DNA from 2 places in the Kineococcus sp. NPDC059986 genome. Region 1 is predicted to be linked to the other one. Evidence: predicted binding sites of a transcription regulator. Region 1 holds the regulator's gene; the other holds the start of a gene.

What was found. Region 1 encodes LexA, which represses DNA repair genes until DNA is damaged. Its sites were predicted from a motif close to TCGAACANNTGTTCGA; they were not measured.
Region 2: the regulator LexA is predicted to act here: its motif matches at 1,480-1,495, upstream of ruvA (Holliday junction branch migration protein RuvA).

The regions. Positions count from the first base shown of each region.
Region 1 covers NZ_JBFBND010000001.1:2,705-6,101, forward strand. The annotation lists gene AB0637_RS00025 (LysM peptidoglycan-binding domain-containing protein) at 1-377, opposite strand, end outside; gene AB0637_RS00030 (DUF2277 domain-containing protein) at 576-845, opposite strand; gene lexA (transcriptional repressor LexA) at 1,126-1,782, shown strand; gene AB0637_RS00040 (aspartate/glutamate racemase family protein) at 1,834-2,499, opposite strand; gene AB0637_RS00045 (ATP-dependent DNA helicase) at 2,553-3,397, opposite strand, start outside.
Region 2 covers NZ_JBFBND010000008.1:113,255-116,651, reverse strand. The annotation lists gene AB0637_RS08535 (YebC/PmpR family DNA-binding transcriptional regulator) at 1-70, shown strand, start outside; gene ruvC (crossover junction endodeoxyribonuclease RuvC) at 130-750, shown strand; gene AB0637_RS08525 (dienelactone hydrolase family protein) at 681-1,385, opposite strand; gene ruvA (Holliday junction branch migration protein RuvA) at 1,525-2,139, shown strand; gene ruvB (Holliday junction branch migration DNA helicase RuvB) at 2,136-3,212, shown strand; gene yajC (preprotein translocase subunit YajC) at 3,370-3,397, shown strand, end outside.

The DNA of each region.
Region 1 (3,397 bases):
AGCTGCACGATCTCGCCCGCGACCTCGCGCCAGTCCTGCTGGGGCGCCCACTGCGCGGCGATCGCCGACAGCGTCTGGCCGGGGACGACGGTGAGGACGACCGGCGCGGGCGCGCGGTCGGCACCGGCCGACGCGCCGGTGAACGCGCCGGTCACGGCGACCACGGCACCCGTGAGGGCCGTCGCGGCGGTGCACGTGACGAGGAGGCGGCCGCGGCGGGTGAGCCGCAGCGGTCGGCGGTCGGCGCGGACCCGGCGGACGGCGGCGGGTCGCGCGCACCGACGGGCGCGACGGCCGGCGCGCGGGCCGGAGAACGGCGAGGGGGTGGTGAACGGCGCGGGGGCCGCGAAGGACGGGGCGAGGGCGGTGGTGCTCACGAGCGTGGACCTCCATCTCGGTGACGCCGGGTCGAACGGGTGTTCGACCCGACTCGTCTGTTCTACCACCGTTCGAACGGTGGAGCGCAACCCCTGGGACCCGCGAGGGACCGGGGGGCGACGCGGACAGACGCTGCCACCGACCTCCGACAGACGGCCTGACCTGCGACGACGCTCGCGCATGGCGCGGGCGGCCCGTCAGGAGGCGTAGCGCTTCGCCGCCCTCTCACGCGCCTTGGCCGCCTCGACGTCGCGGTCCTTGGGCGGCGCAGCGGTCACGAGGTCGTCGAGGAGGTGGGCCGTCGCGTGGGCGACGGCGGCCACGGCGCGGTCGAAGGCCTCCTGGTTGCGCGCCGACGGGCGCGTCGTCCCCGCGACCTTGCGCACGTACTGCAGCGCGGCGGCCTGCACCTCCTCCGACGTCGCGGGAGGGGCGAAGTTGTGGAGCTGGCGGATGTTCCGGCACATGCTCCGACCCTAGGCACGGACCCCCGCCCCGGGAAGGTCGCGCGCGGCCGGCGCGACGGGCCGAGGCCCCTCGCCGACACCTCCCGGCGACACGCCGGTTCGAACACCTGTTTGATCATCACCGGCCCGCTGGCTACCGTGGCGGCACCGGAGGACCTCCCGACCCGGGCGACACCGCAGACAGGAGAAGGACGTGACCGACGCGCTGGACGGAACGACGGACGGAGCGGGCGAGGACGCCGGCCCCCTCGGGACGGTCCACGAGTTCCCGGACGTCCCCGTGGTGCGCGACGGCCTCACGAACCGCCAGCGGCGCGTGCTGCACGCGATCAAGGAGTGCGTCGAGCAGCGCGGGTACCCGCCGAGCATGCGCGAGATCGGGCAGGCCGTCGGGCTGACCAGCCCGAGCAGCGTGGCCCACCAGGTCAAGACGCTGGAGAAGATGGGGTACCTGCGCAAGGACCCGCGTCGTCCGCGCACCCTCGAGGTCGTGAGCCCCGCCCCGCAGTTCGGCTGGGGCCTCATCTCCGGCGTCGAGGCGTCCGCCGAGGACGGCCGGCCCACGCCGGTCTACGTGCCGCTCGTCGGTCGCATCGCCGCCGGTGGCCCGATCCTCGCCGAGGAGCTCGTCGAGGAGGTGTTCCCCCTGCCCTCGCAGCTCATCGGCACGGGTGAGCACTTCATGCTGCGCGTCGTGGGCGAGTCGATGGTCGACGCCGCGATCTGCGACGGCGACTGGGTCGTCGTCCGCCAGCAGCCGACCGCCGAGAACGGCGACGTCGTGGCCGCCATGATCGACGGCGAGGCGACCGTGAAGGTGCTGCAGCGCAAGGACGGTCACGTCAAGCTGCTGCCGCGCAACCCGCTCTTCGAGCCGATCGACGGCGACGAGGCGACCGTCCTGGGCAAGGTCACGGCCGTCCTGCGCAGCCTCTGAGCCGCACCCGCAGCCCGCACCGCTGACCCCGCCGCCCGCACGGGCGCCGGGTCAGCGGACCGGCTGGACCAGCTCGACCGCGGCCTCGACCGCCAGGCGGGGCGAGGTGAGGACCGGCACGTGCAGGTCCCGCAGCAGCGGGGCCGCGTCGAGCATGCTGGCCTGCGCCAGGACGACGACGTCCACCGGCGGGTCCAGGCTCCGCACGGCCCGGCGCACGGCGTCGGCCACGCCCGTCGTGTACGTCAGCAGGTCCCCCGCCTCGAACGCCTGCCAGGTGTCCGTGCAGCGCACCTCCACGAACTCCACCGTGCGACCGGTCGTGTCGGCGCACTCGTGCAGCAGGGGCATCGCGGTCGCGAGCGCCTCGTCGAGGGAGGCGACGACCGCCACCCGCCGGCCGGCGAGCACCGCGGCCTCGGCCATCGGCCGGTCCACGCGCACGACGCGCAGCCCCATCTCGGCACCGACCTGCTTGGCCGTCGGGCCCAGCGTCGAGCACGTGCAGACGACGACGTCGGCACCCTCGGCGACCAGGCGCCGCAGCCGGTCGCCCAGCGCGGCCCGCACGCTGTCGAGACCGTGCGCGCGGGCGGCGGCCAGCAGTCCGGTGTCGACCAGGTGCCGCGCCTGCACGGTGTCGTCGCGGGCGGCGAGGAGGTCGCTGAAGGTGCGCACGTGCGCGTGCGCGGAGTGGAGGAAGCCGACGGTGGCCACGTTCCGAGCATGACACGCCGCGACCGTCTCGGCGCCAGGGGTCACGGTGCTCGTCACCCGCTCAGCCGCCGCAGAGCCGACAGGACGGTGTCCGTCGACGTCGTGGACCAGAAGTCCGGCAGGGACTCGCGCAGGAAACCGCCGTAGCGCGCCGTCGCGAGCCGGGAGTCCAGCACGGCCACGACCCCCTTGTCCCCCGTGGCCCGGATGAGCCGGCCGGCCCCCTGGGCCAGCCGCACGGCCGCGTGCGCGACCGAGACCGAGAGGAAGCCGTTGCCGCCCGCCGCGTCCACGGCGCGGGACCGCGCCGACATCAGCGGGTCGTCGGGACGGGGGAAGGGGATGCGGTCGATGACGACGAGGGAGCAGCTGTCGCCCGGCACGTCCACGCCCTGCCAGAGCGAGAGCGTCCCGAACAGCGAGGTGGCGGGGTTCTCGGTGAAGTCGCGGACCAGCTTGGGCAGGCGGTCCTCGCCCTGGCACAGCACGGGCGTGGCGACCCGGTCGCGCAGCGCCTCGGCCGCCTCCTCGGCGGCACGGCGGGAGGAGAACAGGCCCAGCGTGCGGCCGCCGGCGGCCTCCACGAGGGCCGCGAGCTCGTCGAGGACGGCCTCCCCGGCCCCGGCCCGGCCCGGCGGCGGCAGGTGCCGGGCGACGTAGAGGATCCCCTGCCGGGGGTAGTCGAACGGGCTGCCGACGTCGACCCCCGTCCACGGCGTCCCCGACCCCTTGGGGCTCTTCAACCCGAAGGCCCCCGCGACGGGGTCGAAGGACCCGCCCAGCGTGAGGGTGGCCGACGTGGCGACGACGGTGCGCTCGGTGAAGAGCCGCTCGCGCAGCAGCCCCGCCACCGACAGCGGCGCGATGTGGAGCGAGGGGGCCCGCGACGCCGGTCCGA
Region 2 (3,397 bases), on a different contig from region 1:
CGACGTCCAGAACGTCTTCGCCAACTACGACGTCTCCGACGACGTCATGGCGGCCCTCGAGGACGCCTGACACACCCGGCTCACCGCACCTGACGGCCCCCGCGATCACTCCGTGCGATCGTGGGGGTCGTGCGCGTGCTGGCGGTGGACCCCGGCCTGACCCGGTGCGGGATCGGGGTGGTCGACGCGGTCCGCACGGGCCGGCGGGCCGCGATGGTCGGGGTCGGCGTCGTCCGCACCCCGGCCACGGACCCCGTCGAGGCCCGGTTGCTCGCCATCAGCGAGGGGCTGGAGACCTGGCTGGACGCCCACCGGCCCGACGTCGTCGCCGTCGAACGCGTCTTCGCCCAGGCCAACGTCCGGTCGGTCATGGGGACCGCGCAGGCGGCGGGGCTCGTGCTCGTCGCCGCCGCCCGCCGGGGGCTGCCCGTCGCGATGCACACCCCCAGCGAGGTCAAGGCCGCGGTGACGGGGGACGGCCGCGCCGAGAAGGAGCAGGTGACGACGATGGTCACCCGCATCCTCGGGCTCGACAGCCCCCCGCGACCGGCCGACGCCGCCGACGCGCTCGCGCTGGCGCTGTGCCACCTGTGGCGGGGTGGGGCGACCTCCCGGCTGGAGGCCGCCGCGCACACCGCCCTCGTGACGGGCCGGCGCAACGCCTACGCCGAGGCTGAAGCTCAGGCCAGCCGCTCGCGCAAGAAGCTCGTCGTCCGCTCCCAGGCCAGCTCCGCCGACTCGCGGCGGTAGTTGGGGCGTTCGTCGTTGTAGAAGGCGTGCGGCGCGGGGTACTCGTGCAGGGTCACCTCGACACCGGCCTGCTCGCCGATGCGCTGCGCCGTCGCGCGGACGGCCTCCAGCGGCACCGACGTGTCCTCCTCGCCGTAGTGGCCGAGGACGGCGGCGCGCAGCCCCGAGAAGTCCGTCTCCTCACCGGGCAGGCCGTACCAGGGCACAGCCGCACCGACGCGCTCACCCTGCCGGGCCGCCAGGCGCAGCACGAAGCCGCCGCCCATGCAGAACCCGACGGCGCCGACGGTGCTCGACGTGACCTCCGGCCGCTCCAGGAGGTAGGTGACGGCGCCGGCGAGGTCCTGGACGGCCTGTTCGGCGGGCAGGTCGGTCATGAGCTGCGCCGCCTCGGCGGAGTCGTGCGTCGTCCGTCCGCCGTAGAGGTCAGGGGCCAGCGCGACGAAGCCCTCGCGGGCGTAGCGGTCGACGATCGCGGCGATGTGGTCGGTCAGGCCCCACCACTCCTGGATGACGATGACGCCCGGGCCGCTGCCGGACTCGGGGACGCGCAGGTATCCGTGCGCGTGGCCGGACTCCGTGGCGCTGTCGAAGGTGACGTTCTGCAGGGCGTTGGCGTTCTGCTCGTGGCTCACGGCAGCACTCTGCCCCCGGGACCTGTGTGCGGCAGCACGAGCCGACCGGTGACGGCGCGCCTGGGCGGTCGTGTCGGAGGGTCCGTCTAGCCTCTCGTACAGATGTTCGTCTGCTGTCGTCTGAGGGTCTGGAGGTCGTGTGATCGCGTCGGTGCGCGGGCGGGTGCTCGCGGTGCGGCTGGACTCGGCGGTCGTCGAGGTGGGGGGTGTCGGGATGTTCGTCCTGGCCGCGCCCGCGACGCTCGCCGGGCTGCGCGTGGGGGAGGAGGCACTGCTGCACACGACGCTCGTGGTGCGCGAGGACTCCCTCACCCTCTTCGGCTTCGCCGACGCCGACGAGAAGGAGGTCTTCGAGGTCGTCCAGACCGCCTCGGGGGTGGGCCCCAAGATGGCGCTCGCCATGCTCGCCGTGCACCGCCCCGACGGGATCCGCGCGGCGGTCGCCGCCGACGACCACGCGGCCCTCGTGCGCGTCCCCGGCATCGGGAAGAAGACGGCGCAGCGCATCTGCCTGGAGCTGGGGGACCGCCTCGGCCCGCCCGCCGGCGCGCCCGCCCCGACGCCGGCCGCCGGCAGCGGCGACCCGCGCAAGGACCGGGTCGTCGAGGCGCTCGTCGGGCTGGGGTACCCGGTCAAGCAGGCCGGGGACGCGGTGGACGTCGTCCTCGCCGACCGTTCCGAAGGCGCAGCTGCCGAGAGCGACGTGCCGGGTGCCCTGAGGGCCGCCCTGCGCCACCTGTCGGGCCGCGGATGAGCGAGCGGCTCGTGACCACGGGCGCCGACGAGCGCGAGCGGGCCGCCGAGTCGGCCCTGCGGCCGCACGGGCTCGACGAGTTCGTCGGGCAGAAGGTCGTGCGCGAGCAGCTCTCGCTCGTCCTCGACGCCGCCAAGGCGCGGCAGGCGCCCAGCGACCACGTCCTCTTCTCCGGGCCGCCCGGGCTGGGCAAGACGACGCTGGCGATGATCGTCGCCTCCGAGATGGGCGCGCCGCTGCGGCAGTCCAGCGGTCCCGCGATCCAGCACGCCGGCGACCTGGCGGCCGTCCTCAGCTCCCTCGACGAGGGGGAGGTGCTCTTCCTCGACGAGATCCACCGGATGGCGCGTCCGGCCGAGGAGATGCTCTACATCGCGATGGAGGACTTCCGCGTCGACGTCGTCGTCGGCAAGGGCGCGGGCGCGACGGCCATCCCGCTGGAGCTGCCGAAGTTCACGCTCGTCGGGGCGACGACGCGGGCCGGGCTGCTGCCGGCACCGCTGCGGGACCGGTTCGGGTTCACGGGGTACCTCGACTTCTACACGCCCGAGGAGCTCGTGCAGGTGCTGCGGCGCAGCGCGTCCCTGCTGGGCGTGCAGCTGACCGCGGAGGGGGCCGCCGAGATCGGCGGCCGCTCCCGCGGCACCCCGCGCATCGCCAACCGCCTCCTGCGACGGGTGCGCGACTGGGCGCAGGTCCGCGGGTCCGGGATCGTCGACCGGAACGCGGCGCGCGCGGCGCTGGAGGTCTACGAGGTCGACGAACGCGGGCTGGACCGCCTCGACCGCGCCGTCCTCGACGCGCTGTGCCGCCGCTTCGGCGGTGGGCCCGTCGGGTTGTCGACGCTGGCCGTCGTCGTGGGGGAGGAGGCCGAGACCGTCGAGACCGTCGCCGAGCCCTTCCTCGTGCGCGAGGGACTGCTGGGCCGCACCCCGCGCGGCCGGATCGCGCTGCCCGACACGTGGGCGCACCTGGGGCTGACCCCGCCGCGCGACGCACCCGTCGGGGCCGCCTGGCAGCTCCCGCTGGACGCCGACCCCGCGGGTGTCGAGCCGCAAGAGCCGACCGGGTGAACCCCTAGACTGCCCGGGCGAGCCGGTCCCGCGCCGCTGTCCTGTCCCGCCCTGCGGAACCTGGCAGGTCCCTGTGGCGTTGGGTCGGCCGTGTCGGCACGAGGCCGACGCTGGCACCGGTGAGTCGTCGATCCCACCGGTGCGGAGAGGGATTGTCGTGGGTGGTAGCAGCAGCTCCTTGTTCT